3 regions of the Isoptericola sp. NPDC056573 genome follow, and region 2 is predicted to be linked to each of the others. Evidence: riboswitches for the same ligand, from Rfam matches in the RefSeq annotation. Region 2 holds a riboswitch; each other region holds the start of a gene.
What was found. Region 2 has a riboswitch for S-adenosylmethionine ahead of ACFQ8E_RS19230 (aminotransferase class V-fold PLP-dependent enzyme). Riboswitches for the same ligand answer to the same signal wherever they lie in the genome.
Positions count from the first base shown of each region.

Region 1: another riboswitch for S-adenosylmethionine. It lies ahead of ACFQ8E_RS12105 (methylenetetrahydrofolate reductase); the one in region 2 lies ahead of ACFQ8E_RS19230 (aminotransferase class V-fold PLP-dependent enzyme).
Region 3: another riboswitch for S-adenosylmethionine. It lies ahead of ACFQ8E_RS13985 (ABC transporter substrate-binding protein); the one in region 2 lies ahead of ACFQ8E_RS19230 (aminotransferase class V-fold PLP-dependent enzyme).

Region 1 is NZ_JBHTUY010000006.1:30,253-33,514, reverse strand. Features, by position in the region: gene ACFQ8E_RS12120 (carbon starvation CstA family protein) at 1-448, shown strand, start outside; gene ACFQ8E_RS12115 (YbdD/YjiX family protein) at 432-680, shown strand; gene ACFQ8E_RS12110 (NADP-dependent oxidoreductase) at 721-1,629, shown strand; SAM riboswitch class I at 1,723-1,829, shown strand; gene ACFQ8E_RS12105 (methylenetetrahydrofolate reductase) at 1,835-2,881, shown strand; gene metE (5-methyltetrahydropteroyltriglutamate--homocysteine S-methyltransferase) at 2,907-3,262, shown strand, end outside.
Region 2 is NZ_JBHTUY010000013.1:70,544-73,805, forward strand. Features, by position in the region: gene ACFQ8E_RS19225 (CsbD family protein) at 1-8, shown strand, start outside; gene ACFQ8E_RS19230 (aminotransferase class V-fold PLP-dependent enzyme) at 82-1,524, opposite strand; SAM riboswitch class IV at 1,559-1,675, opposite strand; gene ACFQ8E_RS19235 (RNA polymerase sigma factor) at 1,762-2,442, shown strand; gene ACFQ8E_RS19240 (protein kinase) at 2,442-3,262, shown strand, end outside.
Region 3 is NZ_JBHTUY010000007.1:144,825-148,086, forward strand. Features, by position in the region: gene ACFQ8E_RS13980 (carotenoid oxygenase family protein) at 1-987, opposite strand, end outside; SAM riboswitch class IV at 1,169-1,282, shown strand; gene ACFQ8E_RS13985 (ABC transporter substrate-binding protein) at 1,355-2,992, shown strand; gene ACFQ8E_RS13990 (ABC transporter permease) at 2,997-3,262, shown strand, end outside.

The sequences.
Region 1 (3,262 bases), on a different contig from region 2:
CTGGCGGTGGCTGTGGATCGTGGCCCTGCCGCTGGCCTTCACCGCGCTGATCACCATCTGGGCGTCGTTCGAGAAGATCTTCTCGGACGTGCCCGCGGTGGGGTACTGGGCGCAGCACCGGGCGTTCAAGGACGCGCTCGCCGCCGGCGAGACGTCGTTCGGCACCGCGCCCGACGTCGCGGCCATGGAGGCCGTGGTCCGCAACACCTTCGTGCAGGGCACCCTGTCGATCGTGTTCGTGGTGCTGTCGATCGTCGTGATCCTCGCGTCGCTGGTCGTGACGATCAAGGCGTTCCGCACCGGCGGCGGCGAGAACCACGAGGACGCGCCCGTCGCGTCGCGCCGGTTCGCCCCGGCCGGCCTGTTCGCCTCGTCGACCGAGAAGCGGATCGAGAAGGAGTGGGCCGACGCCGGCCTGCGGGAGTCCAGCGGTGCCGGGCACCACTGAGCCCCGCACCGGCAGGGTGCACGACGTCGCCCGGGCGCTGGCCCGGGCGACGTCGGCGGGGTGGGCGAGCCTCCGCTGGTACGTGCGCCAGGTGATGGGCGACGACGCCTACGCGACGTACGTCGCGCACGAGCGGTCGGCCCACCCCGGCCGCGCGCCGATGGGCGAGCGCGAGTTCTGGCGGGAGCACTACGCGGAGCAGGACCGCAACCCCGGCTCGCGCTGCTGCTGAGCGGCGCGCGCGACGGTGCCGGCCGGGTCAGGATGGGCGCGTGCGCGCGATCGTGTTCGAGTCCCACGGCGGCCCCGAGGTGCTGCATCTCGCCGACGCCCCCGACCCTCAGGCCGGGCCCGGCCAGGTGCGCGTGCGCGTCGAGGCCGCGGCCGTCAACGGCTGGGACGTGAAGTCCCGCGCCGGCACGACCGGCGGCCCGCCGCCGACGTCGCCCGTCGTGCCGGGCCTGGAGGTGGCGGGGGTCGTCGACCAGGTCGGGGACGGCGTGGCCGGCGTCGCGCCCGGCGACCGCGTCGTGGGCTTCGCCGTCGGCGGCGGGTACGCCGAGCTCGCCCGGACGTCGGTCTTCGCCCGCGTGCCCGCCGGGCTCGCCGCGACCGACGCCGTCACGCTCCCCGTCGCCGCCGAGACCGCGACCCGCGTGCTGCGCCTCCTCGACGTCCGGCCCGGCGAGACGCTGCTCGTGCACGGCGCCTCGGGGTCGGTGGGCGAGCTGGCCGTCCAGCTCGCCGTGCGCCGCGGCGCCCGCGTGATCGGTACGGCGTCGCCGCGGAACCAGGAGCGCGTCGCCGCCCTCGGCGCGACACCCACCACCTACGGCGCAGGGCTCGTGGAGCGGGTCCGCGCCCTCGCCCCCGACGGCGTGGACGCCGTCCTCGACACCACCGGCGCGGGCGTGCTGCCCGACTCGATCACCCTGCGCGGCGGCACCGAGCGCATCGTCACCATCGCCGACGACGCCGCGGCAGACCTCGGCGTCGAGGCCAGCTGGCGGTCCGAGCGCGACGCCGGCGAGCTCGCCGAGGCCGTCGACGCCCTCGCCCGCGGCGACCTCGTGACCACCGTCGGCGCGGTGCTCCCGCTGGCCGACGCGCCCCGTGCGCACGCCCTGGTCGAGAGCGGCCAAGCCGGCGGCAAGGTCGTGCTGGTGCCCCTGGTGCCCTGAGCAGGGCGTTCCCGGTCGCCCGGCATCCGCGATCGTCTCAGCAGGCGGTCTCATCCTCGCCCGTATCGCGGATGCTGCGTACGATCGCGTGACAAGCCATCCAGAGCGGCCGAGAGTCCTGGCTCGACGACGCCGCAGCAACCCGTTCTCCGACGGAAGCCTCCCGAGGACGAAGGTGCTCACGCCAGGATCGATGGAGTGACGCATGGTCGCAGAGGCATCCTTTTCGCCCACCACGGCAGCTCAGCCGGCAGTTCACCCGGCGCTGCCGGCACGCCCGACGGTCTCGTTCGAGCTCATGCCGCCGCGCCGGCCGGACGCCGCGCCCAAGTTCTGGGAGACGGCGCGCCGGCTCGTCGCCGCACGACCGGACTTCATGTCCGTGACGTACGGCGCGGGCGGCGGTGACCGGGCGACCGCCCGCCAGGTCGTCGCGACCCTGCTCGAGGGCACGCCCGTCCTGCCGGTGGCGCACCTGACCTGCGTGGGCGCGCACCGCGAGGACGTGTCCGCCGTCATCGACGACTTCCTCGACGCCGGCACCCGCGCGTTCCTCGCCCTGCGCGGCGACCCGCCGAAGGACCAGCCGGACTGGGAGCCGCCCGCCGACGGCGTCGCGTCCTCGATCGAGCTCGTGCACCTGCTGCGCGAGGTCGAGGCGCGGCGCTGCGCGACCGACCCCGGGGCCGCCCTGCGCGGCGCCGCCCGCCCGATGACGATCGCCGTCGCGACGTTCGTCGACGGCAACGTGCAGGCCGGCACCACCCGGGCCCAGGAGGTCCGGCGCCTCAAGGAGAAGCAGGACGCGGGGGCGAGCTTCGCCATCACGCAGCTGTTCTACGAGGCCGACTCCTACACCGACTTCGTCGCCGAGGCCCGCGCGGCCGGGGTGACGATCCCGATCCTCGCGGGGCAGCTGCCCACGACCGAGCCGCGCCGGCTCCGTCGCGTCGAGGAGCTCACCGGCGTCCGCGCGCCCCGGCACCTGCTGGACGCGCTCGACGCCGCGGGGGACCCGGAGGCGCAGCACGCCTACGGGACCGCGCGCGCCGTCGAGCTCGCCCAGCGCGTGCTCGACGCGGGCGCCCCCGGCATCCACGTGTACACGTTCAACAAGTACCGTCCCGCTCTGGACCTGCTCGAGGGTGTCCACCTCGGCGGACCGGCGCCGGCCGACGTCACGTCGGACGGCGCGGACCTGGCCAGAAGGCCGTGGGTACCGAGCATCCCGACCCAGGCTCCCGCCGTCTGAGCGGAGCCCGAACTCTGGAGTGCTCATGTCCACCACCAGCACCACCCCCGCCGCGGCATTTCCCGGCGGCACGATCCTCGGCTACCCCCGCATCGGGCGTCGCCGCGAGCTCAAGAAGGCCGTCGAGTCGTTCTGGGCCGGGCGCACCGACGCCGTCGACCTGGAGGTCACGGCCGGCGCGCTGCGCCGCGAGACCGCCCGCCGCCTCGTCGAGCTCGGGCTGAACCCCGACGACGGCTCCGTGCCGGGGTCGTTCTCCTACTTCGACCAGGTGCTCGACGTCGTCGCGCTGCTCGGCGCCGTCCCCGAGCGGTTCCGCGACCTGCTCGACGACGAGGACGGCTCGCTCGAGCTCGACGGCTACTTCACCGTGGCCCGCGG
Region 2 (3,262 bases):
AGGGCTGACCCGCTGACACGACGGGGCGCCACCGCACGGTGGCGCCCCGTCGTCATGTCCGCCCGGGGCGGGGCCGACGGCTCAGAGGTCGTCGGGCAGGCAGCCGAACGCCTCGTCGGCGCCCAGCGCGGCGGTGGCGAGCAGCCCCTCGAGGCCGGAGCCCTCGGGCACGGGGCGCGGGTCGTCGACGACGACCCACAGCCCGTCCACGACGTCGTACTGCGCCTGCGGCCCCTCGGTCACGAGCGAGCGGACGGCGGCGACGAGCCGCTCGACCTCCTCGCCCGCGGTGCCGAGGCCCACCGACGCGCGGACGGCGCCGGCGTCGAAGCCGAGGCGGCCGAGCAGCGGGTGGGCGCAGAACCGGCCGTCGCGCACGCCGATGCCGTGCTCGGCGGACAGGTACGCGGCGACGAGGCCGGGGTCGTACCCGGTGACCGTGAACGTCACGACGCCCACCGGGTCGACGGCGTCGTCCCAGACGTGGACGACCTCGACGCGCTCGATCTCGCCGAGCCCGTCCACGAGCCGGCGTCGCAGGGCGTCCTCGTGCCCGGCCGCGACCCACGGGTCGAGGGCGGCGAGCTCGTCGCACGCGGCCGCGAGCGCCACCGCGCCCACGACGTTGGGCGAGCCGGCCTCGTGCCGGGCGGGGCCCTCGTGCCAGTCGGTCGTGGTGGTGCGCACCCGGCGCACGGCGCCGCCGCCGGCCAGGTACGGGGTGCCGGCGTCGAGCCAGTCGCGCCGGCCGACCAGGGCACCGGCCCCGAACGGCGCGTACGTCTTGTGGCCCGAGAACGCGACGTAGTCGACGCCCGTCTCCGCGAGCGAGAAGCGGCGGTGCGGCACCAGCTGGGCGCCGTCGAGCACGACGCGCGCGCCGGCGCCGTGCGCGGCAGCGACGACGTCGGCCACGGGCAGCGCCTCGCCGGTCACGTTGGACGCGCCGGTGAGCGCCAGGAGGGCGTAGGGGCGGCCCGCGGCAGCGGCCGACCCCAGCTCTTCCTCGATCTCCGCGAGGGTGGCGGCCACGGACGGGCCGCCCGCGACGACGGTCGCGTCGGTGACGCGCTGCCAGGGCAGCAGGTTGGCGTGGTGCTCGATGTCGAGCACGAGGACGCGGCCGGGCTCGCCGGTGGCCGGGTCGGCGGGCACGCAGCCCGCGAGCAGGTTGAGCGAGTCCGTCGTGTTGCGGGTGACGATCGTGAGGTCGTCCTCGCGGGCTCCGACGAACGCGCCGATCGTGCGGCGGGCCGTCTCGTACAGGGCCGTCGAGACCTGCGACAGGTAGCCGGCGCCGCGATGGACGCTGGCGTACAGCGGCAGCACGCGCGCGACCCGGTCGGCCACGGCCTGCAGGGCGGGCGCCGACGCCGCGACGTCGAGGTTGGCGTACGGCAGCTGACGGCCGTCGACGAGCGGCACGAGCGTGTCGCCGCCGACGACGGGCAGCACGGGTGCGACGTCCTGCACGGCGCCGACGCGCACGGCGGGCACCGCAGGCGCGGGGGTGAGCGTGGTCATGCGTGGTCCTCCTCGGTCGTGCCGGGGAGGTGGCTCCCCGCGCTTGCCCGCGCGCCGGACGGCGCAGGGCCAGGTCGTCACCCGGGGCACCCCGCCGCGAGAGGAGGGTTGCCGGCCAGCGAGCCGGGGCTTCGCGCTGGCGCTCTTGACCTGCCGCCCATCGTGCGTGCGCAGCACCACACGGTCAAGCGGAGCCCGCCCCCTTCTCACGATGCGGTCGCGTGAGACGCTGGATGCATGCCCGATCGCACCGTTCCGGCCTCCGGCGCGCCTCCGGGAGGCCCCGTCGGAAGCCCCGTCGGAACCCCGGCCGAGCTGGTCGCCCGCGCCCTCGCCGGCGGCGACCTCCACGCCGCAGGGCTCGCCGCCCGCGCGGCGACCGGGGACGACGCCGCCGACGTCCTCGACCTCGTCGGCGGGCGGGCCGCCGCGGGCTCCGCGCCCGCGACCGAGCTGCTGGTGGAGCTGCTGGACGCGTCCGGCGTCGTCCGGCGCTTCGTGCGCGGCGCCCTGCTCGACGAGGCCGCCGTGGACGACGTCTCCCAGGACGTGCTGGTCTCCGTGGCGACGTCGGTCCGGTCGTTCGCGGGCGGGTCGCGGGTCACCACGTGGGTGCACGGGATCGTGCGCCACCGGGTGGTCGACCACCTGCGTCGGCAGCGCGCCACCGCTCCCCTGCCCGACGACGACGTCGGGCCGTCGGAACGGATGAGCTCCCTCATCGCCACGCGCGCCACCGTGCGTGACGCGCTCGCCGCCCTGCCCGAGCTCTACCGCGAGCCCGTGACGCTGCGCGACATCGAGGGCCTGCCCTACGCGGAGGTGGCCGACCGTCTGGGTCGCAGCGTCGGCACCGTGAAGTCACAGGTCTCGCGCGGCCGCGCGCTCGTGGCCGCGGCCCTCGGGAGCCTGTCCTGATGGCCGCGCCGGCCGCGCCCGAGCCGTTGCTCGGGCGGTACCGGGTGGGCGACGTGATCGGCGTCGGGTCGTTCGCCACCGTGCACCGCGCCGTGGACGAGCGCCTGGACGACGTCGTCGTGGTGAAGGTGCTGGCCGAGAACCACAGCCTCAACCCGGAGGTCCGCGAGCGGTTCATCGCGGAGGGCCGGGCGCTGCGGCGGGTGGCGAGCCCGCACGTCGTCGCCGTGCACGACATCGGCGAGAGCGACCGCCAGCAGCCCTACCTCGTCCTCGAGCTCGCCGACCGCGGCACCCTTGCGGCCCGCGTCGCGGCCCTGCGGGCCGACGGGTGGACGGCGACGCCCGCCGACGTGCTCGCCGTCGCCCGGGGGCTCGCCGCCGCGGTCGAGGCCGTGCACGCCGCGCGCCTCGTGCACCGGGACCTCAGCCCCGGCAACGTGCTGCTGCGCACCGGCCCGGAGGGCGCGGTCGAGGGCGTTCCCGCCGCCGTCGTCCGGCCGGACGAGCGCCTCGTCCTGGCCGACCTCGGCATGAGCAAGGACCTGGCCCGCAGCTCCGGGCTGACCGTCGCGGGCGGCACCGAGGGGTTCCGGCCGCCGGAGCAGGACGGCCCCGGCACGGTCGACACCCGCGCCGACCTGTGGGCGATGTCCGCGCTGCTGTCCTGGCTCGTCGACGGCGCCGACCTCCCGCGCTCCCTCGACGCCGCGCTGCGCCGCAGCCTCGCCGACGCCCCCGCCCGGCGGCACCCCGACGCCGCAGCCTGGCTGGCCGACGTCGAGGGGGCGCTCGGCCCGGGCACGACCGGCGGCCCGGA
Region 3 (3,262 bases), on a different contig from region 2:
GAAGGAGTCGTCGCCCGGCGCTCCCTCGGGCTCGAACGGCACCCCGTAGAGGGCGGTCGCCGCCGAGTAGCCGAAGCGGTAGGGGCGGGTCAGGCGCGACTCGTTCACCCGCGGGAAGTCCTGCGGCCGGTCGTCCACCCGCTGCTGGTGGATCGTGCCCGGCCCGATCGTCCAGCGGTCCAGCATCGGGCGGATCGCGCCGGGCGCGGCGGGGTCGAACGGTCCGTCGGCCGTGATGACGTCGACCACCACCGAGTCGCCGTCGTCGTAGGCGTTCAGCGTGTGGCTGACGTGGACGGGGTCGACGTCGAACCAGCGCACCTCGCCTCCCGCCCGGGGCATGACGCCCACCCGGGTCGGGTGGTCCGGCAGCCAGCGGCACTCGAGGCCGTCGAAGCCGAGCGGCGTGTCCCAGAGCACGACGTGGCTCTCGGTGAGCGCGAAGTCGTGCATGAACGGCGTGCGGGTCATCGGGATCGAGGTGGTGCCGGTGACCGTCCCGCCGGCGTCGGTCACGATGTGCTGCACGACGTCGCGGCCCGGCATGTACGACAGCGAGTGCAGCTCCCCGGTGCGCGGGTCGTGCTTGGAGTGCGCCCCTGCCATGAACCCCTCGGGGGTGGCGCCGAGGTCGCACGACCCCAGCGTGTTCAGCTCCTCGTCCAGCTCCGCGGGCGGGAGGCCGCCTTCCGCCAGGGCGAACGTGCGCTGCGCGTGCTCGATCACGTGGACCATGGGCGCGAAGCCCGACGTCCGGACGAAGCGGTTGCGGTACCACTCGGCCCGGCCGTCGCGCAGCCGCACCCCGTGCACCATGCCCTGGCCCATGCCCCAGATGTGTACGCCGGGATCCTCCACGCCCAGGGCGTTGGGCCCGTTGCGCAGGTAGCGGCCGTTCAGCTCGGCCGGGATCCGCCCGGTGACGGGCAGGCCGTAGGCGGTGATCTCTTCGGTGACGGGCTCGAACGGCCCTTCCAGGTAGCGCATGGGTTCACCGTAGGAACGCACGCCCCCTGACCTGGACAGACGCGGGACGCTCGGCGGCTGTGCACTAGTGCAGCGGGCGCGTGCACGGCGGGACGCCCGGCCCGAGGGGGAGGCATCCGAGATATGAGACGACCACGGCATTCCTTGACTCGCGGGCCCCGGGCCGCTTCCCTGCCGCCCAGGTGACGAGCGCCAGCACCCAGGCCCGGCTCGCTGGCCAGCAACCCTTCGACGTGACGGGGTGCTCCGGGAACGACCTGACCCTGCCGCGCCCGCGGCGGGGTAAGCACGGCTCCGGTCGTCCACCGGGTCCCGGCAGCGCGCCGGGGCCGGGACGACCCGCCACGACCACGAGGAACGCCACGCGATGACCACCACCCCTCGCACCCACCGCCGCCGGACCCTCGGGCTGGCCGCGGCCGCCTCGGCCGCCGGCCTCCTGCTGGGCGCCTGCTCGAGCGGCGCCGACGCGACCGGTACCGGCGCGTCGGCCGACGCCGAGCCCGTCGCCGGCGGCGACCTGACGTTCGCCATCACGGTGGACTCGCACTGCATCGACCCGCAGCAGGTCGGCAACAACGACGCGATCGCGGCCGCCCGGCAGACCGTCGCCTCCCTGACCGCCCAGGACCCGGAGTCGGGCGAGATCCTGCCCTGGCTCGCCGAGAGCTGGGAGGTGAACGACGACGCCTCCAGCTACACGTTCCACCTGCGCGACGACGCCACCTTCGCCGACGGCACCCCGATCGACGCCGAGGCCGTCAAGACCAACTTCGACGCTATCGTCGACCTCGGCGCCGTGGCGTCGCTCGGGTCGCAGTACCTGGTCGGCTACGCGGGCACCACCGTGGTGGACGAGCACACCGTGACCGTCGACTTCGACGAGCCCAGCGCGCAGTTCCTCCAGGCCACGTCGACGTTCTCCCTCGGCCTGCTGTCGCCCGGCTCGGCGAAGCTCTCGGCCGAGGACCGGTGCGCCGGCAAGTACGTGGGCTCCGGGCCGTTCGCCGTGCAGACCTACGCCCAGGACCAGGAGATCGTCCTGGAGAAGGTCAAGGACTACGCCTGGGGCTCGGAGGCGAACGCGCACACCGGCGAGGCCTACCTCGACACCGTGACCTTCAAGGTCATCCCCGAGGCCGGCGTGCGCACCGGCTCCCTGCAGTCCGGCCAGATCGACGCCACCGCCGCGCTGAACGCCGTCGACCTGCCGCAGTTCGACGGCAACGGGTTCTGGCTGCAGTACCGCGCCAACCCGGGCGTCGTGTTCAACCTCTTCCCGAACGAGTCCAGCCCGCTGGCCGCCGACGAGGCCGTGCGCACCGCGCTCGTCAAGGGGATCGACCGCCAGCAGATCGTCGACACGGTGCTGACGCCGCAGGACCAGCCGGCCACGGGCGTGCTCTCCCACTCGACGCCGCTGTTCGAGGGCGCCGACGACCTGCTCGCCTACGACCCCGAGGGCGCGAAGAAGATCCTCGACGACGCCGGCTGGGTCGAGGGCGCCGACGGCATCCGGGAGAAGGACGGGCAGACGCTCACCACGACCGTGACGTTCTGGCAGGTGCCCGAGCCGCTCGAGCTCGTGCAGCAGCAGCTGCGCCAGATCGGCGTCGACCTGCAGCTCAAGCACGTGACCGTCGCCGAGAAGGAGGCGGCGAACGAGGCCGGCGACTTCGACTTCGACTACTACAACCTCACCCGGTCCGACGCCGACGTGCTGCGCACGATCTTCTCGGCGAACGCGCGCAACATCAACCAGCGCGACGCGGAGGAGGTCGACCAGCTCCTGGACGACTCCGCCGCGGCCACCGACCCCGAGGAGCGGAAGAAGCTCGTGGCCGAGGCGTCCAGGCTCCTCATCGAGCGCGGGCACGCCATCCCCGTCTACGAGCTGTCCACCACGATCGCCGCGAGCGACCGCGTCCAGGGCCTGACGTTCGAGGCGTCCTCGCGCCTGGACTTCTACGACGCCTGGGTCACCGACGGCGCGGGTGAGGAGTGACCGGATGACCCGCTACGTGCTGCGGCGCGCCGGGCAGGGGGTGTTCGTCCTCTGGGCGGCCTTCACCGTCGCGTTCTTCGTCCTCTACCTGCTGCCCAGCGACCCGGCCGCCCTGGTCGCGTCCGGTGGCGGCGAGGTGAACCAGGTCGACCCGGCCCAGCTGGCCGCGCTGCGGGCCGAGTACGGGCTCGACCGCCCGGTCCTCGTGCAGTACGGCGCCGCCCTGCTCGCCGCGCTGACCGGCGACTTCGGCACCTCCTACGTGAGCGG